DNA from 4 places in the Paraburkholderia sp. RL17-383-BIF-A genome. Region 1 is predicted to be linked to each of the others. Evidence: riboswitches for the same ligand, from Rfam matches in the RefSeq annotation. Region 1 holds a riboswitch; each other region holds the start of a gene.
What was found. A riboswitch is a leader RNA that binds a small molecule or an ion and turns the genes downstream of it on or off. The one in region 1 is predicted to bind cobalamin.

Region 1 (7,669 bases):
TACGGCACACGCGCAACGCGGCTCGCCTGTGCCGCATTCGCGCTGATTTGCGCGGCATACGGATGCGTCGCGTCAAGCACGAGGCCAATGCCCTCACTGTCGATGTAACGCGCCAGGCCCTCGCTGCCGCCGAAACCGCCCACGCGCACCGAGCACGAGAGATCGCCCGGCACCTTGCCGAGGCCGGCGAGACTGTACACGTGGACGGGATCGTTGAGTTCGCGAGCGATCCGCAATGCGTCGCCGGTGCCGCCGAGCAGCAGAATCCGCTTCATTGCGCGGCTCCGATCAGGTTGCCCTGGCGGTCGATCGCGAACATTTCCACGTGGACCTGCGGCGGCACGATATCGCGCGCCACGGCCAGCGCATGCCGGCAGACGATATCGCCGAGCGGCACCTGCTGCTCACGCGCCAATGCAACCGCCTGCTGGCTCGTATTGGCCGCACGAATCGCCGCCTGAAGCGCGGCGTCGGCGCCGTGTGCGGCCGCCCACTGCGCGAGCCGTTCAAGATCGATGCTCGAATGACGGCTATGCAGATCGAGATGCCCCGCCGCCAGCTTGCTGAGTTTGCCGAAGCCGCCGCACACGCTCAGACGCTCGACCGGGGCGCGCTTCATATGCTTGAGCACCGCACCGACGAAGTCGCCCATTTCGATCAGCGCGATATCCGGCAGACCGTAGTGCGCGCGCATCGCGTCCTCACTGGCGTTGCCGGTGCAGGCGGCGAGATGCGTGTAGCCGTTGGCGCGCGCGACGTCGATGCCCTGATGGATCGATGCGATGTACGCCGAGCACGAAAACGGCCGCACGATGCCGGTGGTGCCGAGGATCGACAGACCGCCGAGAATGCCGAGACGCGGGTTCATCGTTTTCAGCGCGAGCGCTTCGCCGCCTTCCACGCCGATCGTGACCTCGAAGCCGCCGCCATAGGCATGCTCCGCCGCGAGTTCGGCCAGATGCTCGGTCATCATTCTGCGCGGCACGGGGTTGATCGCCGGTTCGCCAACCGGCAGCGTCAGTCCCGCACGCGTCACCGTGCCGACGCCCGGCCCCGCGCGAAACGTCACGCCCGGCGTGGCGACGAGGCGCACGCGCGCGAATACGAGCGCGCCATGCGTGACGTCGGGATCGTCGCCGGCGTCCTTGATGGTGCCGGCTTCGGCGCCGCCGGCGCCATCGTCGATCAGGCGGCAGAACACCAGCGGCATCGGCACATGCTGGCCCTTGGGCAATACGATCTCCGCGACGTCGCTGGCCACGCCCGCGAGCAGCAGACGCGCCGCCGCCAGCGACGTCGCGGTGGCGCAACTGCCGGTCGTGTAGCCGCTACGCAGCGGCGCGGGTTGTTCGGGCGTTTCTTCGCGCATCAGGGTTCTTGGGGTGAGTCGGGGTTCCTCACAGCACCTCCGGCCGGCTTGGTCACATCCAGCAGCGTGATTGGCAGCGCCTGCCGCCACGTATCGAACCCGCCGAGCGGTTGCGCGTCCGCGAGCGCGATCCGCGTCAACGTGCCGCCGTGCCGCTCGCGCCATGCCGCCAGCGCCGCTTCGCCTTGCAACGTGACCGCGTTGGCGACCAGCCGGCCGCCCTCACGCAGACTGACCCAGCACGCTTCGAGCACACCCGGCACCGTCGCACCGCCGCCGATGAACACCGCATCCGGCCCCGGCAGCCCTTGCAACGCGGCAGGCGCGCGGCCCGCGACGAGTTGCAAAGTCGGCACGCCCAACGCATCGCGATTACGTTCGATGAAGCGCTGACGCTCCGCATGCCCTTCAATTGCGATCGCCCGGCACGTCGGATGCGCGCGCATCCATTCAATGCCGATCGAGCCGCTGCCCGCGCCCACGTCCCACAGCAATTCGCCGGGCGCCGGCGCGAGACGCGCGAGCGTGATCGCGCGCACATCGCGCTTGGTCAACTGGCCGTCGTGGCGAAAGGCGTCGTCGGGCAAACCGCAGGTCAGCGGCAAACGCGGCGCGCCCTCGGTGGCACGGCAGTCGAGTGCGATCAGATTCAGCGCGGCCACCTCACCCGCCGGCCATTGATCCGCACGGCCGTCGATGCGCCGCTCCAACTCGCCGCCCAGGTGTTCCAGCACGCTCATACGGGTCGCACCGAAACCGCGGGCGTTGAGCAACTCCGCGAGCGCGGCGGGCGTGCGACCGTCCGCGCTCAGCACGAACACGCGCGCGCCGTCGTGCAGATGCGCGTTCAACGTCGCCAACGGCCGGCCCACCAGCGACACCGTCGCGACGTCCTGCAACGGCCAGCCGAGGCGCGCAGCGGCCAGCGACAACGATGACGGCGCGGGCAGCACGCGCAACTCTCCTGCCGGCAACTGTCGCGCGAGCGTCGCGCCCACACCGAACAGCATCGGGTCGCCGCTCGCCAGCACGCACACTGCGCCGCCGCGCTCGGCGAGCAAAGGCGCGAGATCGAACGGACGCGGCCACGCGGCACGGCGCGCGGCGAGCCGCGCGGGCAGCATCGCCAGATGACGTTCGCCGCCGTAGACCACCGACGCTTCCAGCAAAGCACGCCGCGCGGGCCTTCCCAAACCGGCGAAACCGTCGTCGCCTATGCCCACCACCGTCAGCCACGCCGGCATGCACCCATCCTCATTCTGTGTCTTCAAATAGTCCGCTGTACCGCGCCGATCAAAGCGCCCAGCCTCGTTGTGCTGTTCGAAAAAAGGCATAATACAGCCGCCGGTGCCCTTCGGGGCCGAAGAGGGAACACAGTGCCACTGTGGCTGCCCCCGCAACTGTATGCAGCGAGTCCGCCTGCGCTCCACGCCACTGGTTCTACCGGGAAGGCAGCGGCGGCCCATGACCTGCCAGCCAGGAGACCTGCCGGCGAGACTGTTCGTGCCAACCAACATCGGGCGGGGTGTACCGATGCCGCAGCCATGCCCGCTCACGGCATGCTCGGGCCGTCGCGCGACGCTAAACCGGTGTCCGTCTTGAATCATGCTTCGCCTTCCACCATTGTCTCCAACGCGGCCGCGACGCCGCGGCCCTCGGCGTGTCCGGGGCTGCTGCGCATCGTGGCCGCCCGCGACGGCGGGCTTTGCCGCATCAAACTGCCTGGCGGCGAGTTGAGCGCAGCGCAGGCGCGCGCGCTCGCGGATGCCTGCGCACGCCACGCTGCCGGGGCAATCGAGCTGACCAATCGGGCAAATCTGCAGGTGCGTGGGGTCAAGCCGGGTGACGAAGCGGCGTTGATTGCGGCGCTCGTGGCTGCCGGGCTCGGGCCGAGGCCGTCGAGCGGCGCGGCGAAGGCACCGGACACACCAGCGGCAATCGCCGCCGACGACGTGCGCAACGTGATGATCAGCCCCGCTGCCGGACGCGACCCGTCAGCCCTGTTCGACACGCGCCCGCTGTGCGCCGATCTGCTTTCGATGCTGCAAAGCGAAACGCGTTTCGCGGCGCTGTCGCCGAAATTCGCGCTGCTGCTGGACGGCGGTGAACGGCTCGCGAGAGTGGATCATCCGCACGATGTCTGGCTGGCGGCGTCGCAGGAGCCGGACGGCGTGCGATTCGTATTCGGGCTGGCGGGTTGTCCGCCCGCGAGTGCGTGTGCGGGCTCGCCAACGCAGTACGACGATACCGGTTCGCCGGACCTTGCTGCAAAACCCGGTGCGCACAGCACGGCTGCACTGGCCGCGGTTCTGCCTTCACAGGTCCCCGCTCTGGTGCGCGCGCTGCTGTTCACCTTCCTCGAACTCGCCCCCGCCGACGCCACGCGCATGCGTCACCTACTAGCCGGCCATTGCGCCGACGCGCTCTTGCATCACGCTCAACGGTACGTCCATTTTCCGCTGACGCGAGACGCGTCGCTGGCCCACTGGCGTCGAGCCGCACCCGCCGATGCGAGCCTGCGCCTCGGCGTCCACCCTCAACGGGGGCCCGGAGCCTCGCACGTAGGCGGCCAGCCAACGCTCGGACGCCTCGACGCCGGCGCCCTGCGCGCCCTCGCCGCGCTGTCCCAGCAGCACGGTAACGGCACACTGCGTTTCACACCCTGGCAAAGCGTGCTGCTGCCCGACATCGCAACGCACGCGGTTCCCGCTGTGCTATCCGGCTTGACCACGCTCGGCCTCGCCACCGATCCCGCGCAAGCCATCACGCGCCTGATTGCCTGCGCGGGATCGAGCGGCTGTGCGAAGAGCCTCGCCGACACCAAGGCCGACGCGTTGCGCCTCGCCGCACGCCTGCCTGACGGCGTCGACGTGCATCTGAGCGGCTGCTCCCGCTCGTGCGCCACGGCGCATTGCGCGCCGTACACGCTGCTGGCGGCGGCGCCCGGCCTCTACGACCTTTATCGACGCGACGGACGGCCCGGTTTCGGCCAGTGCGTCGCGCGCCAACTGACGATCGACCAGGCCGCCGACATGTTCGAACGCCTGGCCCGGAGTAACACCGATGCTTGATTACATTCGCGACGGTCAGGAGATCTATCGCCAATCCTTCGCGACGATCCGCGCGGAGGCCGACTTGTCGCGCATTCCCGCCGACCTCGAAAAACTCGCGGTGCGCGTGATCCACGCGTGCGGCATGGTCGATGTGATCGACGATCTGGAGTTTTCCGCAGGCGCGGGCACGGCGGGCCGTGCGGCGCTCGCGCAAGGCGCGCCGATCCTGTGCGATGCCGGCATGGTCGCGCAAGGCATCACGCGCGCGCGGTTGCCGGCGAACAACGAAGTCATCTGCACGCTCACGCACTCGGACGTGCCGTCGCTCGCACGCGAACTCGGCAATACGCGCTCCGCGGCCGCGCTCGAATTGTGGCGGCCGCATCTGGCGGGTAGCGTCGTCGTGATCGGCAATGCGCCGACCGCGCTGTTTCATCTGCTCGATATGCTCGACGCGGGCGCGCCCCGGCCTGCCCTGATCCTCGGCTTCCCGGTGGGCTTTGTCGGCGCGGCCGAATCGAAAGCCATGCTCGCGGAAAACAGCCGCGGTGTGCCCTATGTGGTCGTGCACGGCCGTCGCGGCGGCAGCGCCATGGCGGCGGCCGCCGTGAACGCGCTGGCAACGGAGGTCGAATAAATGACCGTGCAAGGACGTTTGTTCGGACTTGGCGTCGGCCCCGGCGACCCGGAACTCATCACGCTGAAAGCACTGCGTTTGCTGAAGGCGGCGCCGGTGGTCGCGTACTTCGTCGCGAAGGGGAAGAAAGGCAACGCGTTCAGCATTATCGAAGCGCATTTACACGACGCGCAGCAGCATCTGCCGCTGGTTTATCCCGTCACCACGGAAGCGCTCGAACCGCCGCTTTCCTACGAAGCAATCATTGCCGATTTCTACGACACCGCCGCCGAAATCGTCGCCGCGCATCTCGACGCGGGTCGTGACGTCGCCGTGATCTGCGAAGGCGATCCGTTCTTCTACGGCTCGTACATGTATTTGCACGACCGGCTCGCGGCGCGCTACGAGAGCGAAGTCGTGCCCGGCGTGTGCTCGATGCTCGGCGGCGCGGCGGTGCTCGGTTCGCCGCTCGTGTACCGCAATCAGAGTTTGTCGGTGCTCTCGGGCGTGCTGCCCGAAGACGAGTTGCGCCGGCGTCTGGCCGATGCCGACGCCGCCGTCGTGATGAAACTCGGCCGCAACTTCGACAAGGTGCGGCGCGTGCTGGGCGAACTCGGCCTCGCGGACCGCGCGCTCTACGTCGAACGCGCGACGATGGGCAATCAACGCATCGTTGCGCTCGCCGACGTGGATCCAATGGCGTCCCCGTATTTTTCGCTGCTCGTGGTGCCGGGGGAAAAATGGCAAGGATGAACGCGCCCGCGATCGTGATTCTCGGCGCGGGCGCGTTGGCGACAGCGCGACGCATTCAGGCGCTGTATGCGGATAGCCGGGTGCACGGCTTGCGCGGACGTGTCGAGGCGGACGTGGCTTACAGCGAACTCGGCGCGCATTTGCGGGAACTGTATGCGCGCGGCACGCCGATCGTCGCGTTGTGCGCGGCGGGTATCGTGATTCGCTGCGTCGCGCCGTTGTTGGCGAACAAGGGCGTCGAGCCGCCGGTGCTGGCCGTTGCCGAAGACGGCAGCGCGGTCGTCCCGCTGCTCGGCGGTCTCGCCGGCGTCAACGTGATGGCGCGCGAGATGGCCGCGATGTTGGCCGTGCCGCCTGCCATCACGACGAGCGGCGAGTTGCGTTTTGGCACCTGCGTGCTCAATCCGCCTGATGGCTATACGCTCGCCGACGTCGGGCAAGGCAAACGCTTCGTGTCGGATCTGCTGGCTGGTGCAAGCACGCGTATCGAAGGCGAAGCGCCGTGGCTCGATGACGCGCAACTGCCCCGCTCCGACTCGGCGCGCCTCGCGATTCGCGTGACGCCGCGTGCGTGGGACGGGCGCGAGGATGAGTTGGTAATTCATCCGCGAAGTGTGGTCGCGGCTGTCATGGTCACGGTCATGGTCACGGGTGCGGGTGCGGGTGCCAGTGCCAGTGCCAGTGCCAGTGCCGGGATTGTGGCCCGCGTGCAGGAGGCACTCGATACGCACGGTCTCGCGCCGCTGTCCCTTGCGGCGTTACTAGCCTCGTCCGAGCGCATGGGCGATCCGGCGCTGGCCGAGGCCGCGGCGAACCTGAATGTGCCGTTGCGCTTCGCGCTGACGCGTCCCGAAGATGGCGAACCGCCGGGCAACCTGCTGCATGCCGCGCTGCGCATTCCCTACGAAACGCTGCACAACGATTCGACGGCAGGCGTGGCGCTTGCGTTGGCGCCGCTCGCCATCGATCCGGACACGATCGGCCGAGTGCGTGGCCGCCTGACCGTGATCGGCCTCGGCCCCGGCAGCGCCGACCTGATGGTGCCCGCCGCGCGCACGGCGCTCAATGAAGCCACCGATATCCTCGGCTACGACACTTACGTGAAAATGGCCGGCCCGTTGCGCGCCGACCAACGCGTGCATGGCACGGACAACCGCGAGGAACTGCAGCGCGCGCGACATGCCTTCGAGTTGGCGAGCGAAGGACGCGCGGTGGTGATGGTGTCCTCGGGCGACCCCGGCGTATTCGCGATGGCCGCGGCGGTGCTAGAAGTGTTAGAGGCCTCGCAGAACACGGACTGGGCGGCGGTCGAGCTATCGATCGTGCCGGGCGTATCGGCGGCGATGGCAACGGCGGCACAAGCCGGTGCGCCGTTGGGCCACGACTTCTGCATGCTGTCGCTGTCCGACAACCTGAAGCCCTGGGCGATCATCGAAAAGCGCCTTAGGCACGCGGCCGAAGCGGACCTGGTGATGGCGTTCTACAACCCGATTTCGCGCGCACGGCCCTGGCAACTGGATAAAGCGCTGGACATCGTGCGGGAATATCGGCGTGCGCAAACGCAGGTAGTGCTGGGCCGGGACATTGGTCGGCCTGGTAGCACGCTGAGGACGATCACGCTGGGCGAACTGCGTTCGTCTGATGTGGATATGCGCACGATGGTAATCGTGGGGTCGTCCACGACACGCAGGTTCGGCAACGCGGACGAAGGCGGCGAGTGGGTTTATACGCCGCGCTGGTATGAGTGAACGTGTGCGCTATGAGGTTTTTCTGCGCATGAACCGACGTATCGCCAGACAGCAAAGAACGACCGGTACGCCGATGCACAAGGTAGCTATTGCCCAATAAAGGTCCATGACGTACAAAATCAGGTTCTCG
Region 2 (7,669 bases), on a different contig from region 1:
GTTCGTCATGCTCGCGCAGCGCGGCGAGCGGAATCAGCGGGATCTTCTTCTTGAACACCACGTCGACGAGCACCCAGCGCGGCGATTCCTGCGAAGACTTCGCGTCGTAGTACGGACTCTTCTTGTCGAACTGCGTGGGGTCCGGATACGCGGTGGACGATACCTCCGCAATGCCCGCAATACCGGGCTCGGGACAGCTCGAGTGATAGAACAGTACGCCGTCGCCGACCTGCATCTGGTCGCGCATGAAATTGCGCGCCTGATAGTTGCGCACGCCGGTCCACGGCAACGTGCGATGCGGTGCGTTGGCGAGATGATCGATGCTTGCCTCGTCCGGTTCGGACTTCATTAGCCAGTAGCGCATGAATCGAATTGAACGTAGTTGAACGTTAAGGGTTTGAAGATGCGGAAGAAATCGGCGTACAAGAAACATCGCGCAAAGACAGCGCGCAAAACTGGCACCCAAAGAAAAACGGCACCGAACCGAAGTCCGATGCCGTTCTAAATAAGGTCCCCGCCTTAGCCGCTAGGCCGGCATCCTGAACCGGGGGTTCAGAATTGGTCGCAGTTAGCAACACTTCGGGTACATCAGACAGAGTGACGCGCACACCCGTGCTACAAATTTCCGCAACCGTGCACATGGCATTGGTTCAAGGAATATATGACCTTGGCGAACCAGGCAGGGAAGCTAAACCGATAAAGCTAAATCACGAAAACGACCGATTGAACTCAAACGTTTGCAGAATCTTGGACGCCTTGTCCTCACACATTCCGTTTGAATCCGCCGCCGATCTCAGGACCGGCCGCACGATAACACACGTTACTTACTGCATGCTGTACTGCTGAATCACAGTACCTAGTTGTTCGTTCATTTGATGCATTGTACGCCGGATTTCCTCAGCGGGAAATGCTTCTCCGTGTCTCACGCTCGATTGCAGCCTAAGCAGTTCCGATGCCAGCGACAGCGCAGCCATGACAGCAATGCGATCCGTGCCGCGCACGTTGCTGTTGTTACGGATCTTCGACATTTCGGCGTCGACGCGTGCGACCGCTTCAAGCAGCGCGCCTTCCGTTTCCGGCGAGCAGGCGAGGCGATAGGGCACGCCGAGAATCGATACTTCGATCTGCTTGGTGGTCATGCATTTTCTCCGTGGCGGGTCTCGTCGCTCTCTGCTTCGACTTCGTGCGGGGCGGGCTCGAGCAGATCGAGCTGGCTGTCGGGCTCGCTGTTTGCGCGGGCACGCGGCAGCTTTTCGAGGATCGCATTCAGGCGCACCTGGGCGTCGTCGATCTTTGCCGACAGCGCGTCGCGTTCCGCCTGCAGCGCATTGCGTTCCTCGCGCAGCATTGCAAGTTCCGTGCGCGTGGCTTCGACGTCGGCGCGCGATTGGGCGAGCTGCTCTTCGAGCGCGAGTCGCGCTTCATTGTGGCGTTGGCTGATCGCGATCAGCTTGCCGATATTCTGTGAAAGTGTTTCGAGTTCGGTGAGCATGTGCTGCGTCCTCTAAAGACATCGCATTTTAGCGCGGAATGTCGCAGGTTCCGACAATTGTCTCGTTTCGAGACGTAACAACATTGCTTTGTGCAGGCTTTTATCGACCATATGATGAAAAAGTACTCGTGCGTCGGACAATAGCCTGCACTTAACAGAACGGTAGTCTGCGGTCCCACTCATTCTTGACGGACCCCGAGGCCGCTCCTAAACTGGCCGCACTCTGGTGCCCGCGTGCGCTTTTCAACGGCGCGCGCAGTTAAACGGGAAGCAGGGGGCGCGGTTCGCCAGAACGCGCCAACCTGCGCTGCCCCCGCAACGGTAAGCGACCGCATTCGTCATGCAAGTCGATCCTGATCGCGTGTTGGAAGTTCAACTCGCGAGTGTGCCACTGCGCGTCACGCGTGGGAAGGCGGGATCGATATGTCGTCAGCCCGGATACCGGCCAGAGGGAGAGGCACGTCACGCGCGAAAATGTTAAATACGCGGGCGCCTCGTTACGCATCGGCCTGCGGGGAAGCAGGCCGCGCACGCTACCCACAGGACTTTTACCCCATGCTGTCCCCCATCGCTCGTGCGGCGGTGCTTGCCTTCGCGGGCCTGCCGATCGTTGCGCACGCGCAAGCTGCACCTTCATCTTCTGCGTCGGCGGCGGATGCGTCGCCTGCGGTGTTGTCATCGATCGTGGTGACCGCCGAGCGCGGGCCGCAGTCACTCGCCGATGCGATCCCGCAGACCGCGCTGTTCGACCAGCAGGATCTCGCCGACACCACCGCGACCGATTTGCCCGGCCTGCTGCAACTCGCGCCAGGCGCGCAAATCTCGCGTACAGGTGGCCCCGGTTCGACGACGAGCCTCTTCCTGCGCGGCGCGTCCTCGACGCAATCGCTGCTGCTGATCGACGGCGTGCGCGTCGATTCGGTGAGCCTGGGTTCCGCGCAACTCGCGCAGATTCCGCTCGACCAGGTCGATCACGTCGAGGTGGTGAACGGCAACGTGTCGGCGTTGTACGGTTCCGGTGCGATCGGCGGCGTGGTGCAGGTGTTCACGAAAGACGGCGGCGACCATCCGCCGCGTTTCAATTTTTCGCTCGGCTACGGCAGCTATCACACGCAGACGCAGCAGGCGGGCGTGAACGGCGCATTGGATAAAGACGGCAAGACGACCTTCAGCATTTCGCTCGCGCGCTCGAAGGACGACGGCTTTTCATCGCTCAATCCGCGTGAGGCGCCCGGCGCCAATCCGAATGCGAACGGCTATCTGAACGAGAGCATCTCGGCCTCGTTGCGCCACAAGTTCAGCGACAAATGGGATGCCGGCGCGAGCTACTTCCAGTCGAACGGCAACAACAGCTACGACAACGCGTACGGACTGCCGACCGATCTGAACAACCTGTATAGCAAAGTGCGCCAGGTCTCGGTGTTCGCGAACGGCAAGCTGACCGACTGGTGGACGACTCACTTCATCGTCTCCGAAGGCGACGACCGCAGCGTGTCGAACACCAACGGCGTCTATAACGGCCGCTTCGATACCGACAATCGCCAGTACACGTGGCAGAACGATTTCGCGCTGGCCGCGCAGCAGAAGCTGCAGGTCGGCTACGAGCATCTCGACCAGAGCCTCGACTCGGATACGTTCGCGGCGCCCAACCGGCATGTGGATTCGGGCTTTGTCGGCTATACGGGGCGCTTTGGGCGCAACCAGATTCAGGCCAACGTGCGGCGCGACCAGTATTCCGATTTCGGCGGAGCGAACAGTTACTATCTTGGCTACGGCTTCGACATCACCAGCCATTGGAAGGTGAGTGCAAGCTACTCGGATTCGTTTCGCGCGCCGAGTTTCGACGATCTGTACTATCCGCTCAGCGGCAATCCGTCGATTCAGCCGGAGCGCAGTCATTCGATCGAAGCCGCGCTGCAGTACGCATCGAATGCGCTCGGTGTGATGCGTGTCACCGCATTCCAGACGCGCTATTCGAATCTGATTAACTACGAGCAGGTAACGCCCGGCATCTATCTGGCCGAGAATGTCGGCCATGCGAAGGTGCAGGGACTCGAAGGATCGTGGAGCGGGCATGTCGGCAAGACGGACGTGCGCGCCTCGGTAACACTGCAAAACCCGGTCGACCTCGACAACGATGTCGACCTCGTGCGGCGCGCGCGGCGCTTCGGCTCGCTGACGGTGAACCGGAGTATCGCCGGGTGGCGCGTCGGCGGCGAATGGATCGTGAGCGGTCCGCGTGACGACAGCAGCGGCAAGCTGGGCGGCTATGGCGTGGTGAATCTGTCGGCGCGCTACAACATCACGAAAGCATGGTACGTTGCCGCGCAAATCCAGAATCTGTTCAACAAGGACTATGAAACGGCCTACTCGTATAACTCGCCGCGGCGCGGTGCGTATCTCACGGTTGGTTGGCAGCAGCAGTAGTGGGCACGCCTTGTTGAGACTGCGCGGATGAGCCGCTCTATGAGCCGATCCACTAGCCGCCACTCGGATTCGATGCCCGCAACGCTGCGCGTGATGAGCGCGAAGCGCGCGGCCGCGATCTGGCTTGCGCTTGCCGTGATCGCGCTGGCGGTGCTGATGGCGTCGCTCGCGTTGGGGAGCGTCTCGCTCGCGCCGATGCGCGTGCTGGCGGCGCTGATGCCCTCGCATGCGCCGTCTGGCGGCGCCTCCGATCTGACTGCGGAGATCGTCCGCACGCTGCGCTTGCCGCGCGCGGTGGCCGGCTTTGCCTGCGGCGCGTTGCTCGCATTGGCCGGCGCGCTGCTGCAGGTGCTGTTGCGCAATCCGCTCGCCGAGCCGTATGTGTTGGGTGTGTCGGGCGGCGCCGCGACTTTCGCGCTCGTCGCGATGATCGCCGGTTGCGCATGGTGGATCGTCGACGCGAGCGCCTTCGCCGGCGCCTTCGTGTCGATCCTGCTGGTGCTCGGCCTCGCGCGCCGTGAGTTGTGGCGCGGCGAGCCGCAGGACACGTCGCCGCGTCTGCTGCTCACCGGCGCGGTGATCGCCGCGGGTTGGGGCGCGCTCATCACCTTGCTGCTCAATCTCGCGCCCGACAACCGCTTGCGCGGCATGCTGTTCTGGCTCACGGGCGACCTCAACGGCGGCACGATGCCGTGGACGGCGCTCGCCGCGCTCGTCATCGTGCTGGTTGCGATCGTGCCCGCCGCGCCGCGTCTGAACGTGCTGCTGCGTGGCGACGCCGCCGCGCAGGCGTTAGGTGTCGCGGTCATGCCCTTGCGTTTGCGCGTATATCTGGTGGCGTCGCTGGCGGCGGCCGCGGCGGTGACGACGGCGGGCACCATCGGCTTTGTCGGACTGGTCGTGCCGCACATGCTGCGGCTCGCGTTCGGCAACGATCAGCGCATGCTGCTGCCGGCCGCGGCGCTCGGCGGCGGCGTCGCGGTGATGGGCGCGGACCTGATCGCGCGCACGGTGATTGCGCCGGCGCAATTGCCGGTTGGCGTGATCACCTCGATCATCGGCGTGCCGGTGTTTCTGTGGATGCTGTTGCATAGGCGCCGATAATGCAAACCTTCAACGCATCTCAAGCCACACTCAGCGCGCAACATCTGACCTTGCGTGCCGGCGCGCGCACTTTGCTCGACGCCTTCACGCACACGTTCTACGAAGGCGAGATCTGGTGCGTGGCCGGACCGAACGGCGCGGGCAAGACGACCTTGCTCTCCACCCTTGCGGGTCTGTTGCAACCGTCGGCGGGCCATGTCGAACTCGACGGCGTACGCGTGGCCGACTGGCCGCCGCTCGCGCTCGCGCAGCGCCGCGCGCTGATGCCGCAAAGCGCGCCGGACGCATTCAGCGCGAGCGTGTTCGATATCGTGATGCTGAACCGCTTTCCGCATCTCAGCGGCTGGGGCTGGGAGCGCGCGGCCGATCGCGCAGCGGCGCATGCGGCGCTGGACCTGCTGGGCCTCGCCGCCTTTGCCACGCGTGATGTGCTCTCGCTCTCCGGCGGAGAGCGTCAACGCGTGGCGCTCGCGGCGGTGCTGTGCCAGGACGCGCCGTTGCTGCTGCTCGACGAACCGTTGTCGCATCTCGATCTGCATCATCAGATCGACTGCCTCGAGGCGCTCGCCGCGTGGACGCGCGAGCCTCGGCGTACCGTGATGTTCTCCTGCCACGACCTGAACCTCGCGCGCCGCTTCGCAACGCATGCGCTGCTGCTCGACGGCGCCGGCGGCGTTTATGCCGGACCGGTCCGCGACGTATTGACGCCCACGCTCGCGAGCCGGGCGTTCGGTTACCCGTTGATCCTGATTCGCGACGGCGAACACGAGGCGCTGATTCCTGCGCCGCGCGCCCGTCACGAATCGCCTGCCGGTCATGACACAGCCGCAGGCTGATTGCTTCATCCCAACATACTCTTTGCAGACACGCTTATGACTTCATCGCCACGCTTGCCCGGACTGCCCGAAGTCGAACCGCTCGATCAAACGCTGCGTGCCGAGCTGCAGCACATCATCGATACCAAGACCAAGCCGCCCGGCAGTCTCGGCCGGCTCGAAACGCTCGCGCGTCAGATGGGCCTGATTCAGCGCACCACGCATCCCACCGTGACACGTCCGGCGATGATCGTTTTCGCCGGCGACCACGGCGTGGCCGACGAGGGCGTGAGCCCGTATCCGCAAGCGGTGACCGCGCAAATGGTCGCCAACTTCCTCGCGGGCGGCGCGGCGATCAATGCATTGAGCCGCGTATCTGGCATCGAGCTCGAAGTGGTCAATGCGGGCATCGCGACGCCGCTGCCTTCGGTGGAGGGACTCGTCGACATTCCGATTGCGGCGGGCACGCGCAACTTCGCGCGTGAACGGGCCATGACCCGCGACCAGGCACTCACCGCCATGCAAGCGGGCGCGGCGCGCGTGCGGCATCACGCGGCGCTCGGCACCAATGTGATCGGCTTTGGCGAGATGGGCATTGCGAATACGTCGGCGGCTGCGTGTCTGATGAGCCGCTTGTGCGGCGTGCCGATCGACGAATGCGTCGGCCGTGGGACGGGTCTCGACAACGCGGGGCTCGCGAGGAAGCGCAACGTGCTGGCCTCGGCGCTTGCGTATCATCCGGTGTCCAGCGATCCGCTCGACGTGCTCGCCACCTTCGGCGGCTTCGAGATCGCGATGATGGCGGGCGCCTATCTCGCGGCGGCCGAGGCACGCATGACGATTCTCGTCGACGGCTTCATCGCGGGCTCGGCCTTGCTGATCGCCGACGCACTCACGCCGAGCGTGCGCGAGTACTGCGTGTTCGCGCATGCGTCGAACGAAGCGGGGCATCGTCGCATGCTCGATCATTTCGGCGCGCTGCCGTTGCTCTCGCTCGATATGCGGCTCGGTGAAGGCACCGGTGCGGCGCTTGCGGTGCCGCTGCTGCGCGCGGCAGTGGCGTTCGTCAACGAGATGGCGAGCTTCGAATCGGCCGGCGTCGCGAATCGCGATGCGTGATCGTTCGGATAGACACGCTCGCGCGGCACAGTCATGAACCCGCTCACGGAGTTGCGCTATTTCTTCACGGCGCTCGGCTATTTCACGCGCGTGCCGGTGCCGCGCTGGGTCGGCTATGAACCGCATTATCTGAATGCGGCGGCGCGTTATTTTCCGCTCGTCGGCGTATTGATCGGCGGATTGAGCGCGCTGGTCTATCTCGCCGCGCTGCACGTATTGCCGGCTGGCGTGGCGGTGCTGCTCTCGATGGCCGCGTCGCTCATCGTGACCGGCGCGTTCCATGAGGACGGCCTCGCGGATTGTGTCGATGCGTTCGGTGGCGCCTATACGCGCGAAGATGCATTGCGAATCATGCATGATTCGCGCATCGGTGCTTTCGGCGCCATCGCGCTCGTGATTGCGTTGGCATTGAAGTGGCAAACGCTCGCCGCCATGCCGCCGATGCGTGCCGCAAGTCTGATGATTGCCGCGCATGCGGCGAGCCGAACGTGTGCGATCAGCTATCTGGCCACGCTCGACTACGTGCGAGCCGAAGGCAAAGCCAAACCGGTGGCGCAACGCCTGAACGGCGGTGCGTTGGTGTGCGCCGCGCTATTCGGCTTGCCGTGGCTGCTGTGGCCGAACGGACTCGCTGCGCCGGACTGGCGCTTCGCGGGCTCGGCGCTGGTGGTTCTGGTCGTACTTCGCGTGGCAATGGGCCGTTATTTCGTCA
Region 3 (7,669 bases), on a different contig from region 1:
CGAGAGGACGGGCGCGCCGCTTGCGCGCGCCAGAATCATCGGATCGAGAAAATCCGGTCCGGTCTTGAAGACGCGCACGCGTCGCCCCAGCCGCCGATGGTAGCGCGCCAGACCCGCGGTGATCGTGGTCTTGCCTTGACCCGACGCGGGCGCGCTGATGAAGAGGGCGGGGCATGCACCGGAGGACGTCTCTTTTGAAGACTCGCCGGCCGAGGTGCCCTCGGGGGACGCGGACATCGCTCAGAACTCCACGCCGCGCTGCGCTTTCACACCCTGCTCGCGATACGGATGCTTGACGATGCGCATTTCGGTGACGAGGTCGGCGGCTTCGATCAACGCGTCCGGCGCGTGGCGGCCGGTCACCACCACGTGCAGCATCGGCGCGCGCGCGTTCAGCACCGCGAGCACTTCGTCGAGCGGCAGGTATTCGTACTTGAGCACCGTGTTCAGCTCGTCGAGGATCACCATCTGATACTCGCCGCTTTCGATCATGCGGCGCGCTTCGTCCCAGCCTTTGCGCGCGGTCGCGATATCGGCGTCGCGGTTCTGCGTGTTCCAGGTGTAGCCGTCGCCCATCGTGACGAAATCGCAGTTGGCGATCGCGCCGAGAAAGTCGCGCTCCGACGTGTGCAGCGCGCCCTTGATGAACTGCACGACGCCAAGGCGCATGCCGTGGCCCAACACCCGTACGGCCATGCCGAATGCGGCGGTGGTTTTGCCCTTGCCGGTGCCGGTGTTGACGATCAGCAGGCCTTTTTCGACGGTGGCGTTGGCCTGTTTCTTCTCGTGGCCTTCGCGTCGGCGCTCGGTCATGCGTTGATGCGATTCGGGATCGGTCTTCATGGCAGGTTCTGTTCCTGAGTGTCGTTGTTTGGGTGTTCGCGTTGGGCTTAGGCCGTGGTCGAGGCGATCGCCACGGTGACGCCGGCATGGACGGTCTTGCGCACGAGGAGCCGTGCTCGAGGCGCTCCGGACGTGGTGGATTCACCGAGTCCGTCCGTCGCTGCAAGCAGCGCGCACGGCTCGCACACGCCATCCACGCCGAGGTGCTCACGCGCTGCCGCCGAAGGCTCCGCCACGGGCATCGCAGCGATCCGTTCACGGCTGAAGAATGTCAGCCGCAGCGCATGACGCGCGCAAAATTCGAGCAGGCCGGCTTCGTGGGCTTTGGTATCGATGGACGCTACGGTGCCGATTTCATCGAACGCATGCGCGCCGAGCGCGGCGCGCACCGCCGCGTCGATCTGTTCGGCCGAGCTGTGCGCACGGCAACCAATGCCCACGCTCAGCGTCTTCATTGTGTAGCCGCGCCGTCTGCGCAAGGCGCTTCGTCATCGGCCCGCGCCGCTGCGCGCGCCAGCGCGAGCGACGCCACACCGCCGATCACCACGATCGCCGGCGAGCCGAGTCCGGCACGCGCGACGGTGTCGGCGAACTCGCCGAGCCGCGCGAGCGCATGGCGCTGCTCCGGACGGGTGGCCGATTCGATCGCCGCGCATGGCGTGTCGGCGCTCATGCCGGCCGCGAGCAACGCGTCGACGATATCGTGCAGCCGGCGCATGCCCATATAGATCACGAGGGTCATGCGCGTAGCGACGAGCGCGGCCCAGTCGGGTTCGCCGCTACCCGCGCCGTGCCCGGTGACGAATACCACGCCTTGAGCGTGATCGCGGTGCGTGACGGGAATGCCGATGGCCGCGGGCGCGGCGATGCCCGCCGTAATGCCGTTGATGACCTCCACCTCGACGCCCGCCGCATGCAGCGCCTGCTGTTCTTCGCCGCCCCGGCCGAACACGAACGGATCGCCGCCTTTCAGGCGCGCGACGCTGCGCCCGGCCCGCACGTGTTCGAGCAACTGCGCGACGATGCCGGCCTGCGGCGTGGACGGATGGCCGCCGCGTTTGCCGACGTAGACGACCTGCGCGTCGGCGCGCGCGAACTGCAGCACGTCGGGATTCACCAGGTCGTCGACCAGCACCACATCGGCTTGGGCCAATGCGCGGGTCGCCTTGAGGGTCATGAGTTCGACGTCGCCGGGGCCGGCGCCGATCAGCCAGGCGCGGGTCATCGCGACGTGCATGGCGAGCGCCACGTCGTGACGGGCGGAAAGGGGCGAAGCGCGCAGGCGCGCCGGATGACGGACTTTGGGGGCATGCAGTGCTACGGATTCAGGCACGGCGAAACGCGCGGCTCGCCACGGTCCCTTTGGGAACGGATCGACGAACGGATGCGCCACGTCGTGCTTCAGCGCCTTCACATCCGTCCCTCGCGGATTCCGGCGGCCGGCGGCGTGATGTTGCCCTGAGGTTCGCCGCCTCCGCGTCTGGCCGGTATCCGGGCTGGCGGCCTCATGCGCTTTGCCTTCCCGTCCGCATTCGTTGGAATGTCATGGACAGTGGCATCGAAAAAACGCATGCGCGGCGCGAGCTGAAAGACACCGCGCCGCAGGTCGCTTACCGTTGCGGGGACAGCACAGGTTGAGCGCGTAAAGCGCGGCCTGTTTCCCGTTTAACTGCACACGCGAATGCATGTGCGGGCACCAAACGCGCGCATACGATAGCACATGGCGTCCCGCCCGATAAGCGCTTGCGGCTTGCGTTTCCTTGACGGCACCGGGCCGCGGGCCTACACTCGCACGCACTTTGGTGCTCGTGTGCGCGCTCGTGCGCATGCAGTTAAACGGGAAACAGGGTGCCCGCCTGCCATGGATCGGGTCAACCTGTGCTGCCCCCGCAACGGTAAGCGAAATGTGGTGCTGCGGTAAGTTCTTTAGCGCCACGGAGCCGGCTTCGATGTCCACGCGCAAGGCCGCGTCGGCATATCACCACTGGGCGAGAAATCACTCGCCCGGGAAGGGGAAGCGGCGCTTTCGCCAGCCCGGATACCGGCCAGAATACGAAGGGCGAACGCCGCGGGGATGCGGCGGTGCGTTCATGATCTCATTCCCGCTTCCTGTTTTTCTGTTGTCGCGGCAACCCGTCGTTCGTCCCCGTGTTGTGTTGTCGTCCTGGCTCGCTGGGCTTACGCGCCGCTTACCTGGCTACCCGGCCGATGCACGCAGACGCGCAGACAGACACACAAAAACACGCCGGCGTGCACGTGCAACTCCTACGGATGGACCTCACGATGCAAACTCAAATGCGCAAGATCCCCGTCACCATCGTCACGGGCTTTCTCGGCAGCGGCAAGACCACGCTGCTGCGGCACATTCTTCAGCATGCGGGCGGCAAGCGCATCGCGGTGATCGTCAACGAGTTCGGCGAACTCGGTATCGACGGGGAAATTCTCAAGGGTTGCGGAATCGGTTGCGATGAAAACGGCGTCGAAACCGAAGGCCAATTGTATGAACTCGCCAACGGGTGCCTGTGCTGCACCGTGCAGGAAGAGTTCTTTCCGGTGATGGAAAAACTCGTCGAGCGCCGCGATCAGATCGATCACGTGCTGATCGAGACGTCGGGGCTCGCGTTGCCCAAGCCGCTGGTGCAGGCCTTCAACTGGCCGCAGATCAAGAGCAGCTTTACCGTGGATGCCGTGGTCACCGTGGTGGACGGCCCGGCTGCGGCAAGCGGTCAGTTCGCCGACAACCCGGTCGCCGTGGATGCACAGCGCAAGGCCGATCCGAATCTCGACCACGAATCGCCGTTGCACGAACTGTTCGAAGATCAGTTGTCCGCCGCCGATCTGGTGATTCTGAACAAGACCGATTTGCTCGACGACGCGCAGCAAAACGCGGTCGAGCTGGTGATTCGCGAAGAGATTCCGCCGCAAGTGAAGATCGTGCGCGCGCAGATGGGCCGGCTCGATCTGCATACGTTACTGGGGCTCGAAGCCGCCTCGGAAGAGACGATCCACCTGCGCCACGATCACCACGGTTCCGCCGAAGACGCCGACCACCATCACGACGAATTCGATTCGGTGGTCGTGCAGGCGAATGCGCTCTCGCGCGAAGCAGTGATCGCCGCGCTGCAAGGGCTCGTCGAAACGAATACGATCTACCGCGTCAAAGGGTTCGCGGCGCTGCCGGGCGCGGCGATGCGCCTCGTGATTCAGGGCGTGGGCCGCCGCTTCGACAGCTATTTCGATCGACGCTGGCAGGCTGGCGAAAGCGGCCCGAGCCGCTTCGTGCTGATTGGCGAGGATCTCGATCAGGCCGCGTTGCAGCGTGCGTTCGACGTGGCGCTCGGCGTGCCGTCGAGCGTCGAAACGGAACAGGCGTAAGCGCTCATGCATCTGCTGCGCACCACGCCGGGCGGTTTCGTCGACGATACACAAGGCGTGATCCGTATCGATCAGCAGCCCGCCGACATCGTCGTGCTCAGCTCCGCCGATACAACGCTGTCGCTGCTCGCGAGCGTGATTGCGCGCCTGGGTGAAGGTTTCCCGAGCGTGCGGCTCGCGAACGTCACGTATTTGCGGCAACCGGCCTCGGTCGATTTCTACGTCGAAGACGTCTTGCAGCACGCGCGTGTGGTGGTGGTCGATCACCTCGGCGGCGAAGCGTATTGGCCTTACGGTATCGAGCAGGTGGTGGCGCTCGCCGAGCGCAAGCAGCAGACGCTCGCGATGTTCTCCGGCGATTTGCAGGAAGATCCGAACCTGCTCGCGCGCAGTACTGCAAGCGCCGAGCTGTGCCATCAACTGTGGCGTTATCTGCGCGAGGGCGGTGCGCAGAATGCCGAGGCGTTCCTGCGCTGTATCGCGCACCGCACCTTCGGCTGGGGACGCGAGCCTGCGCCGCCGCGCGTGTTGCCTGCCGCGACGCTCTATCATCCCGGGCGTGAAACGCCGACTATCACCGACTGGCAGGCGCGCTGGCAACCGGACGCGCCGGTCGCGGCGATCCTGTTCTACAAGGCGCATCTGCAGGCGGCCAATACGGCTGTGTTCGACGCGCTGATCGACGCGCTCGAATCGCAAGGCCTGAATCCGTTGCCGATCGCGATTACCTCGCTCAAAGACGCATTCAGCCGCGAAGTCGTGCAATCGCTGTGCGCAGAGCACAATGCCGCGCTGGTGCTGAATACGACCGCCTTCGCCGCTTCCGCGATCGACGACCCGGAGCCGCTCGCGCTCGCCGGCGACGCGCCGGTGTTCCAGGTGATTCTGAGCGGCGGCAATCGTGAAGACTGGCAGAAGGACAATCACGGCCTCAATTCGCGCGATATCGCCATGCATATCGCGCTGCCGGAAGTGGACGGCCGCATCATTACGCGCGCCATCAGCTTCAAGGGGCTGGCTTACCGTTGTCCGCACACTCAGGTCGACGTGGTGCGGTATCAGCCGGACGCCGAGCGCGTGGCGTTTCTCGCGGAACTGGCCCGACGCTGGTGCCGTCTGCGTTCACTCGATAACGCGGACAAAACAGTCGCGCTGATTCTCGCCAACTATCCGATGAGCGAAGGGCGCATCGGCAACGGCGTGGGACTGGATACGCCGGCCTCGGTGGTCCGCATTCTGTCGATGCTGCGCGACGAAGGCTACCGTCTCGCCGACTTGCCCGCCGACGGCGACGCGCTGCTGAAGAAGCTCACCGAGGGCGTGACCAACGATCCGGTGGTGCGCGATCTGCGTCCCGCACTGCAAAGCCTCGCGCTCGCTGATTACCTCGCGCACTTCAATGCGTTGCCCCTCGAGGCGCGGCAGGCGTTGAACGCGCGTTGGGGCGCACCGGAGCAGGATCCGACGCTGCGGCGCGGCCGTTTCATGATCGCGGGCTGGCGTTGCGGGCAGGTGTTCGTCGGCATTCAGCCCGCGCGTTCGCGCGAACAGGGCGATTACGCCAGCTATCACGACGCCGACCTCGTGCCGCCGCATGCCTATCTGGCGTTCTATTTCTGGCTGCGCCACCAGTTCGGCATCGACGCGATCGTGCATGTCGGCAAGCACGGCAATCTGGAATGGCTGCCTGGCAAGAGCGTCGCGTTGAGCGCTGCCTGCTGGCCTGATCTGATTCTCGGGCCGATGCCGCATCTGTATCCGTTCATCGTCAACGATCCGGGCGAGGGTAGCCAGGCGAAACGCCGCGCGCAGGCCGTGATCATCGATCACCTGATGCCGCCGCTCACGCGCGCCGAAACCTATGGGCCGTTGCAGGACCTCGAGCGGCAGGTGGACGAATACTATGAAGCGCTGATGGTCGACCCGCGCCGCTCGAAGCTGTTGCGGCGCACGATTCTGGCGACCATCGTCGAACATAAGCTGCATGAGGAGTTGAGCCTCGCGGCGCCGACCGGGCAGGACGATGAGGACGCGCTCCTCACGCGCGTCGATGCATGGCTGTGCGAGTTGAAGGAAGCGCAGATTCGCGACGGCTTGCATACGTTCGGGCAATCGCCGGACGGTGTGCAACGGCGCGACACATTGCTGGCGCTTGGGCGTTTTCCTGTCGGCGACGGGCAAGGCGCGAAGGCCGGCCTGATCGATGCGTTGGCGCGCGATCTGCAGATGGACCATTTGTTCGATCCGTTGTCGGTGGACTGGTCGGCGGTGTGGGACGGGCCGCGCCCCGACGTGCTGCGCAATGTCAGCGATACGCCGTGGCGGCACTGCGGCGACACGCGTGAACGGCTGGAGTTGTTGGCGGCCGAGTTGTTGCGCGGCGTGTGCGGCGATCAGGAGGCCATCTCTTCGGCTCCGCTCGCTGCCGGATTGCCGCAAGCGGCGCGCGTAATCGGGCGACTGCGTGCCGATGTGCTGCCGCGGCTCGACGCCTGCGGCCCGCAGGAAATGCTTCATCTGAAGCGCGGTCTCGAAGGGCGCTTCGTGCCGCCGGGACCGAGCGGTTCGCCATCGCGCGGACGGCCCGATGTGCTGCCCACCGGCCGGAACTTTTATTCTGTCGACACGCGCGCGCTTCCCACGCAAGCGGCCTGGTCGTTGGGATTGAAGTCCGCTCAGCAACTGATCGAACGGCATTTACAGGAGAAGGGCGACTATCCGCGCGCCATTGGCCTCTCCGTGTGGGGCACCGCGACCATGCGCACCGGCGGCGACGATATCGCCCAGGCGCTCGCGTTGCTGGGCGTGCGGCCGAAGTGGGCGCCCGGCAGCCACCGCGTGACCGATTTCGAAATCATGCCGATCGAGGTGTTCGACCGGCCGCGCATCGACGTCACGTTGCGTGTGTCCGGTTTCTTCCGCGATGCCTTTGCCAACGTGATGCATCTGTTCGACGCCGCCGTGCAGGCGGTCGCGGAACTCGACGAACCCGAAGACCTGAATCCGATTCGCGCGCGCGTGCTGCGTGAGCGCGATGCGCTCATTGCGCGCGGCATGGACGCCGCCGAGGCGCGCAAGCGCGCCGGCTGGCGCGTGTTCAGCGCACGGCCCGGCGCGTATGGCGCGGGACTGCAGGACATGATCGACTCGCGGCAATGGCAGACCGACGCCGATCTCGCGAACGCCTATCAGTCGTGGGGCGGTTACGCGTACACGCAAAAGAGCGCGGGCGAAGAAGCGCGTCACGCGTTCGGCACGCGCCTCGCGGCGCTGGACGTGGTGCTGCAGAACCAGGACAACCGCGAGCACGATCTGCTCGATTCGAACGACTACTACCAGTTCCAGGGTGGCATGGTCGCCGCGGTACGGCATCTGGCCGGCGATCAGCCGAGCGTGTATCACGCCGACCATAGCAATCCGGCCGCGCCGCGCGTGCGCACGCTGCATGAGG
Region 4 (7,669 bases), on a different contig from region 1:
CGCCGATTCGCTCGTATGTGACATCGAAAGTTCGTGAAGACTGCGCGGTGAAGCGTGGCAGGGCCAATATGCATTGCCATACGGCGGCACACACAAGCAGTCCCATGGCTACCGAAGTTACTGTGATGTGAGCAGCGATGTTTCTCAGCGGCTCGCGAAGTCTCTTGAATGTGTAGGCCCAAAGCAGACCAAGCACCACCGAGAAATCGCCTAGATACACGTCCCGGATTACCCACACGCCAACGTGGCAGTTGACGGACAGCACTACTCCGGTGAACCACACGAGAATAGGCAGGATAAATAGGCGCAAAGGCGTTCGAGTGGAACCGTTCTCTGATTTGCTTTCCTCACTGAATGTCATTTGCTCGCTTAGCTATGCGTCAAAGCCGTATTCTTTCACCTTGCGTCGTAGGGCTATCTCACATTTGAAATGCGGGGCGGTTTATCGATGAGAGGGGCAGTGCCTTGCATCGGTACTTCGGTCAGCAGTAGCGGTGGGTAATCAGTTTGACCTCCAGTCAGCGAATACCCGCACACCTTCCAGCAAGACGCGTGGGGTTAGCGCGAGCCAGTAGCTAAAGTCCGGTACCCCGCATTCGATGGGCTCCGCCTGTCGGTTCCTCGGCGATCGCGTTCGACCGCATTCCCGCGCCCATGCGGGCGGGCTCGAATCGGCTAAGCGCAAGTGGTCTGAACCTGGCAAGTACTGTCGCGGACGTGCTGAATACCATTGGAGCGGTAATTGCGAGTGTCGCCGATGCGTTGGCCCGGTTCAGGCGCAGGTGGCGGCGCCCTGGGCAAATACGACGGCCCTCCGTTGGACTCAACCAGCCCATTAGTTCTTGACCTGACCGGCTCAGGAATAAACCTGCCCCCTGAACACCAGCGCGACTTATTTCGACCTGAACAACAACGGCTTTGCCCGACAAACCGGCTGGATTGGCGCGGGCATAGGATTGCTCTGCTTTGCCCCCGACGACCGGGCCGCGAAGCTGGGACGTCTCAATGCTGGAACTTTATCCACAGATTCTGTGCTCAAGCCTGTGGATAACCACCCCACAACAGCCCCAACTCCTTGACGCACAAACCTTCTCGCCCCCCGCGCGCAAACAGCGACGAGCCAGGCAGAGAACGCCGGGCACAACCACCGAGGCGGTTGCGCCCATCGCCTCCACCAACCATCAAGCCGACTACACCGCCGGCCGACCGCCCAACCGCATAAACGCACCGCGCTCAACGAGCGCGCCGAACAGCAGTCCAATCGTCGTCCACATGATCGCCTGCATACCCAACGCCGCCACACGGAACTTCCACAGCAGCGCCGCCGGAAAACCCTCCGGCACTTCATTGAAAGACGGCATCGACAGTTGCACCGCTGCGATAATCACGACAAACACCAACCCCGCCACAATCGAGCCATTCCACGAGCCGAGTTTCGCGGCCACACGGCGCCGCACCTTGAGCGAAAACACCATCGCGGCCAGCGAGATCGCAATCATCAGGAAGAACAGGCCCGTGCGCGTCCCGATCGTCTCCGGGTCGCCGACCGCAGGCGGGTTCGCCGGATACTTCAGGTTGGGAACGACCGCCAGCGCAATGAACGCACCGAGCGCCAGCCACGCGGACAACGCGCGTGCGCTCAATGCCCCCGCGCGCCCATACGCGTAAGCGAACACCAACGAGAACAACCCGCCAAACGCCGCGCCGTACACCGCCACCCCGGTCAACAGGCCGAGTCCTTGTTGCGTCTCGCGGCTCACCATCGCGGGTTCGGGCGCCTCGTCTTTCGCGGCATCGGCCCTTTCTTCGAATGAGATCGCCTGATTGACTTGCGGCTCGCCCGCGACCCGGGCGAAGCCGAACGTGAGCAGTCCCGCGGCGATGCCTGCCAGCATCCCGCGCACCAACAATTTACCGACCATGTCCGACTCCGTTAGTGACAGGGAAAGCCGAGCAGATGGCGACCGTCGTGCACGAACTCATGCACGTACATGCCGGGCACCAGCGATGTGGCGCCCTGTTCCGCACCCACGAAGTAAAGCGCGAGCAACAGCAGCAGCCCCCCGAACACGACCCACGGCAGCAACTCGCGCAGCGGAATCGGCGTGGGTTCAAAAACGGGCTGAGAAGCGGCCTGCGAAGCGGGATCGAAAACAGCTGTCATGATGGACATCTCCTGGGGTTACGCGCCCCGATAGTCGTTGCAGAGGAATGATGCGAAGCTCAGGTCTGGCTTTCGGCATGTGCTGCCGATTACAGTGGCGCGACCGCGCCGGGTTTTCACCGGCTTCCGTGCTTCGCAGTCCGGCTATTCTACGCGCTAAACTCCGGCACCCGGCAACGCAAAGCGGACGCACCCTTCTTGCCTACGCTCCTTTTCGGCGCAGCCTCACAGGAAATGAACAGAGTGGACATACGGCTATTACTGATCAGCCACGCATCGACCGCAGCCCAACGTGCAGGCCGTTTCCCCGCCGATGACCCGCTCGACGCCCGCGCTATCGCAGAAGCCCGCGCCCACGCCACGAACACACGTCTGGCGATCGCGGAAAGCGCGTCAGCCTATGTGAGCCCGGCCGTCTGCGCACGAGATACGGCGGCGGCCCTCGGCCTCGCCGCGTCGGTCGATGTCGCGCTGGCGGACATGAACTATGGCCATTGGCGAGGGCGGCGGCTTGCCGATCTCGAAGCCGAAGCGCCGCAAGACCTCGCCGCATGGATACGCGATCCCGACGCCGCGCCGCACGGCGGCGAGTCGTTCAGTCAGCTCGTGAAGCGGGTAGGAGAATGGCTCGTTGCGCTAGGCGGCACGCCCGACCTTGCATCGGCCGATATGTGCAACGTGGTCGCCGTCACGCACGCGCCGCTTCTCAGAGCAGCGATCGTGTATGCGCTGGGGGCATCGCCCGTGGTGTTTTCGCGCATTGAAATCGCACCGCTTTCGATGATCGAGTTGCGGCGCTCATCACGCGGCTGGTCGTGGTGGCCGGCGACGCATTAGCCGCTTTCACGCCGCAGCCCGATTCACTTACCCGACACCACCAGGCGCAACTTGTTCGAACCCGTCGGCGTTACGGTAATGTCGGTCCGCTTGCCCTTCGCGCCGAGATAAAAGTGCTGCCGTCCCGGCGAATTCTGGTCGTGTGTCGCGTCGGGCAAACACGACGCGACGTCCGCCGCGACCGCTTGCAGCGCGTCCGCATTTGAACCGGCGTCGTGATGCGGCGTCCACGTGCATTGATAGCTGCCGTGGCTCGCCGAACATTGCGCGTCGTCGCCGTAGGGTTGCGCGACGCCTTTGCCATCGTCCGGCGTCAACGACACGAGGCCGCCAGGCGCCGCCGCTACGATGCGTTTCAGTGATGCACAGGGGCTAGGCGCGTCGTCGGCATTGGCGCTGCACGGCAGCAACGCGCCGAATGATGCAGCGGCAAGCGCGGAGGCAAGCAATCGGGTTCTGTTCATGTCGGCGCGGTCCTCGAAGTGGCTTACAAGTAGCATGAAGCGAAGTAGCACGCTTCGTGCCCATGCGCGCCGAGCGCCTCACACACGCTCTCGCGCCACGCGCATCACAGACCCGCACCAAACAAAGCAGCCAGTCCTTGAGGCGATGAGAAAATCCCTTTGGCATCGTGCCCGACACCATCGATCACGAACGTCCGATGCGTCGCCAATCCTTCCGCATGCCGCGCCGCCATATAACGCGCATAAGCGAGTCCTCGCCCGAGACGGTGGCTTCCTTGCGTTTGCGCGGCGCATGAACGGTCGAGCGCCGGATGCTGCGGATCGTAATCCGCGCCGCCGAGCAGCACGGTGACGTCGCGTTGCGCGTAGCGCGCTTCGAGCGCCGCCGCGGAACCAGCGTCGCCCGACTCGCGCGCGTAAGCCGGCAAATCTTCGAGCCCGTACTTCCAGCGATTGAACGACGGGCACATCGCCCTATCGAACTCCGCGAACTCGCCAGAGGCTGTAGGTCGCAGCGCATCGAAATACACATACGACGAAGGATTCGCCACCACGTATCGCAGCACAATGCCGCGTGCGGTGAGCGGTGCCTCGCTGCGCGCGACCACCGCATAGCGCTGCACGACCTGCCCGCCGCCCGAGTGCCCGGCGACCACCACCTCGGCGAGCGACGCGAACTGCTCGCGTGATGCGAGCGTGTGCACAATGGCGTCGAGTACATCGAATGAACTGATCGGCGCGGGACCTTCGGCGTTTTCGCCGCCCATCCAGCTCGTCCAGTCCCAATGCAATGTGGACGGCGGCAACGCATGCGCTTCGACATCCGCGGTCGCGAGAAACTGCGGCACGATCAGCAGCGTATCGGCCGCGCTGCCGCCGGCAAGTGCGCACGACCGCTCGGCGAGATCAAAGTAAGTGTCGCCGTTGCGCAGGCGGCCGTGAATCAGAATCACGGCGCGTCGAACGTCGCGCGTCGGCGCCAGCCAGTCGCCATTCGCGAACACGGGCACAGTGCCGCTGCCGGCTCGCGTCGTGACGTTCAGATGCCGGCTCGCGACCACCGCCACCGGACGTTCATTCGGCGCTCGCTCGTCGTCTGTCATCAAGTACTGGGTCATGCAATACGCTCGTGGTTGATCAATGAGTGGCGGGCCTCGGCGCAGTGTCACCCGCCATACGTCCGGCACGCGTGAAGTACACCATCGCGAGCGACACAAAACCGGCAAAAATCAGGTAAAACGCGGGCGTAAGACTACTGCCTGTCACGCGCGTCAAGCCGGTAATGGTGAGCGGCGCCATGCCGCCGAACAGCGTCACCGCAATGTTGTACGACAGCGCCACGCCCGCCGACCGGCTGCGCACCGGAAACAAGGTGGCGAGCATGCCGGGATGCGCACCGGACATCGCGGCGAGAAACACCGTCGCGACCATCTGCGCGATGAAGAGATGCCCCGGCGTCGGATTCGTCACGACGAAGTGATAAAGCGGGTACACGCAAACCATCCACGCAATCACGATCGGATAGAACAGCTTGTACGCGCCATAACGATCGGCGAGCTTGCCCGATAGCGGAAACAGAAACAGATTGAGCACACCCGACACGAACGCGCCGAGCAACGCCGTAGAGAGCGGCAGATGCAATTGCCGCTCGACATACACCGACAGATACGAGTGCCACACGTAATTGGTCGCCGCGCCGATGATGATCACGCCCATCGCGCAGACCGCCGCATCGCCGTTGTCACGGAAGAACTGGCGGATCGTGACGAGCGGCGGCTTGTCCTTGTGGTCGAGCAGGCGCTCGAACTCCGGCGACTCGGCCACGCGATGGCGAATATAAAACCCAAACGGCCCGGCCAACGCACCAAACAGAAACGGCAGACGCCAGCCCCACGCCACGAGTTGCTCATGCGTGAGCTGCGTGGTCAGCAGATAACCGACCCCGGAAGACAACAGCAGCGCAAACGCCTGCGCCGACATGTTGAAGCTGCCATAGAACATCTTCTTGTGCGGCGGCGCATACTCGACCAACATCGCCGATGCGGTCGCGAACTGTCCGCCCACGGAGAGCCCTTGCAGCAGGCGAGCGAGCACGACCAGCATCGGCGCCGCGACGCCGATGCGCGCATAACCCGGCGTGAGGCCCATCAGCAACGTGCTGGCCGCCATCGAAATGATCAGCAGCGACAGCGCTTTACGGCGCCCTGCCCGGTCCGCATAAATGCCTAGCAGAATGCCGCCGATCGGCCGCACGATGAAACCGACCGCGAACGTGGCAAGCGTCAGCATGATCGAGACGAAACCACTACCGCCGGGAAAGAACACTTGCGCGATGATCTTCGCGAAGTAGCCGTAAATCAGAAAATCGAACCACTCGAGCCCGTTGCCGAGCACGGAGGCGAAGATCGCACGCCGCACCATCGCGGGACTCAATGCGTTCGAGGCACCGGCGCCGGACGCGCTTCCTTCACGCTGATTGAAGGTCGCTTCGCTCATTGTTCGCATCCCTGAGTGTCGAACATCGCCGCCAGCGCGCACACCGAGGTCAGGATGCGCGAACCGTCGTGCCCCACGCCGGGCACGATGTGAAAGCTCTGCTTCAAGCCGTCCGGGTGGCGCGACTGGATATAGCGGTAGTACGCCTGCGCACGCGCGACGCGCTGTGGCCCTTGCGCTTCGGCCGCGCAGGTCTTGTCGAGCGCGCTCTGCTGCGGATCATCGTCCGCGCCGCCGACGAGGTAGTCGATCCGCCGCGCCGCATAGGCCGCTTCGAGTTGCGCGGGTGTACGGTTGTCGAGATACGGCGGCCGGTTGTCCATGCCGTATTTCCACTGATTGAAGTCGGGGCATTGCGCGGCATCGAACGGCGCAGCCACGCCTTGCGCGTTGGGCCGTTGCGCGTCGAAATACGCATAGGTTGAAGGACTTGCCACCACGTAGCGCACATCGATACCCTCGCCAGTCAGCGCAGCGATGTTGTGCCCCGCGACAGCGTAGCGCTGCACGACTTGTCCACCACCCGAATGCCCGGCGAACACCACGTGCCGTAAATTGGGAAACAGCTTGCGATCGGCGAGCCGCGCGACGATCGCGTCCAGCACCTCGTAGGAACTGATGGGCAGCGGCGCGCGAGCCGCCTCGCCGCCCATCCAGGCGTCGCCTGTCCAGCGCAGCAAATCGGCAGGTTCGTCGTGAACGCGCGTATCGAGCGTGGCGAGGAATTGCGGCGCGATCAGCAACGTGGCGTCGGGGTCTGCATGCGCGGCATCGCGGGCGTTCTGCGCGGTGCGAAAGTACACGTCCGCATTGCGCAGTTTGCCGTGAATCACGATCACCGCTCGCGTCACCTGCGGTTGCGCGACACGCCAGTCCTTCGACAGATACAGCGGAAATTCCGCGTGCCCTTGCGGCGTGTCGAGCGTGAAGCGCGTATCCGAGATTGTCGCCACCGGCTTCATATGCGGCTCGTAAGGATGGACCGCGAGCGCGGGTTGCGCGAGCGTCATCAGCAGTGCAGCGCCTGTCAACGCGCAGCGCATACCGAAACGTCGTGAGAGATTGACCGTCATGTAGCTTGCTCCTGATTACCGTGCACTGTCTTGAACGCGGTGCATCGTCAAATCTGTCGTTGAAAAACTCGACTACGATCGTAGGGTCGGCTGTGGCAAATGTAAAATACCTGTTTTACGCACAACCCATATTTTATGAATATGGCAGTGGGCAGGCGTTCGAATGCAGCCGGGAGACGAAACACCATGGAATTGCGGCATCTGCGTTACTTCCTGGCAGTCGCTGAAGAAGGCCAGTTCACGCGTGCGGCTGAGCGCCTTGCCATGCAGCAGCCCCCGCTCTCGCAGCAGATCCGAACGCTCGAAGAAGAGATCGGCTTCGAACTCTTCGTGCGCATGCCACGAGGCGTCACCCTGACACCGGCCGGGCAGGCCTTTGCGGAAGACGCGCAACGCTTGCTGCAGAACCTGCAGCAGTCGGTGGACAAGGCGAGCCGGATTGCGCGCGGCGAACTCGGCACGATGTCGATCGGGTTGACGAGTTCCGCGGCGTTTCATCCGTTCACGACCGAGGCGATCCGCGCGTTTCGCAAGGTGTGTCCCGAAGTCGCCGTGGAGCTTGCCGAACTCAATGCGGCGGAGATCATCGAGCGCCTGGCTGCGGGGCAGATTCAGGCGGCGTTTCTGCGCAAGCC

Region 2: another riboswitch for cobalamin. It lies ahead of P0D71_RS10835 (TonB-dependent receptor domain-containing protein); the one in region 1 lies ahead of cobG (precorrin-3B synthase).
Region 3: another riboswitch for cobalamin. It lies ahead of cobW (cobalamin biosynthesis protein CobW); the one in region 1 lies ahead of cobG (precorrin-3B synthase).
Region 4: another riboswitch for cobalamin. It lies ahead of P0D71_RS29940 (CbtB domain-containing protein); the one in region 1 lies ahead of cobG (precorrin-3B synthase).

What each region holds. Positions count from the first base shown of each region.
Region 1 covers NZ_JARESR010000018.1:122,134-129,802, reverse strand. Annotated here, with positions in the region: gene P0D71_RS21135 (cobalt-precorrin-6A reductase) at 1-275, opposite strand, end outside; gene P0D71_RS21130 (cobalt-precorrin-5B (C(1))-methyltransferase) at 272-1,369, opposite strand; gene cbiE (precorrin-6y C5,15-methyltransferase (decarboxylating) subunit CbiE) at 1,369-2,613, opposite strand; cobalamin riboswitch at 2,698-2,876, shown strand; gene cobG (precorrin-3B synthase) at 2,929-4,440, shown strand; gene P0D71_RS21115 (precorrin-8X methylmutase) at 4,433-5,059, shown strand; gene P0D71_RS21110 (precorrin-2 C(20)-methyltransferase) at 5,060-5,791, shown strand; gene cobJ (precorrin-3B C(17)-methyltransferase) at 5,788-7,539, shown strand; gene P0D71_RS21100 (hypothetical protein) at 7,549-7,669, opposite strand, start outside.
Region 2 covers NZ_JARESR010000007.1:112,123-119,791, reverse strand. Annotated here, with positions in the region: gene P0D71_RS10855 (EVE domain-containing protein) at 1-364, opposite strand, end outside; RNA gene ssrS (6S RNA) at 508-689, opposite strand; gene P0D71_RS10845 (cell division protein ZapA) at 825-1,139, opposite strand; gene P0D71_RS10840 (ATPase) at 1,136-1,492, opposite strand; cobalamin riboswitch at 1,700-1,956, shown strand; gene P0D71_RS10835 (TonB-dependent receptor domain-containing protein) at 2,048-3,919, shown strand; gene P0D71_RS10830 (FecCD family ABC transporter permease) at 3,959-5,023, shown strand; gene P0D71_RS10825 (ABC transporter ATP-binding protein) at 5,023-5,859, shown strand; gene cobT (nicotinate-nucleotide--dimethylbenzimidazole phosphoribosyltransferase) at 5,896-6,957, shown strand; gene P0D71_RS10815 (adenosylcobinamide-GDP ribazoletransferase) at 6,991-7,669, shown strand, end outside.
Region 3 covers NZ_JARESR010000008.1:3,590-11,258, reverse strand. Annotated here, with positions in the region: gene P0D71_RS11650 (cobyrinic acid a,c-diamide synthase CobB) at 1-237, opposite strand, end outside; gene cobO (cob(I)yrinic acid a,c-diamide adenosyltransferase) at 241-843, opposite strand; gene P0D71_RS11640 (cobalamin biosynthesis protein) at 891-1,298, opposite strand; gene cobA (uroporphyrinogen-III C-methyltransferase) at 1,295-2,068, opposite strand; cobalamin riboswitch at 2,309-2,559, opposite strand; cobalamin riboswitch at 2,627-2,907, shown strand; gene cobW (cobalamin biosynthesis protein CobW) at 3,127-4,218, shown strand; gene cobN (cobaltochelatase subunit CobN) at 4,225-7,669, shown strand, end outside.
Region 4 covers NZ_JARESR010000035.1:74,779-82,447, reverse strand. Annotated here, with positions in the region: gene P0D71_RS29945 (CbtA family protein) at 1,191-1,922, opposite strand; gene P0D71_RS29940 (CbtB domain-containing protein) at 1,934-2,164, opposite strand; adenosylcobalamin (AdoCbl) riboswitch at 2,167-2,319, opposite strand; gene P0D71_RS29935 (histidine phosphatase family protein) at 2,408-3,001, shown strand; gene P0D71_RS29930 (hypothetical protein) at 3,025-3,465, opposite strand; gene P0D71_RS29925 (alpha/beta hydrolase) at 3,570-4,583, opposite strand; gene P0D71_RS29920 (MFS transporter) at 4,603-5,961, opposite strand; gene P0D71_RS29915 (alpha/beta hydrolase) at 5,958-7,034, opposite strand; gene P0D71_RS29910 (LysR family transcriptional regulator) at 7,221-7,669, shown strand, end outside.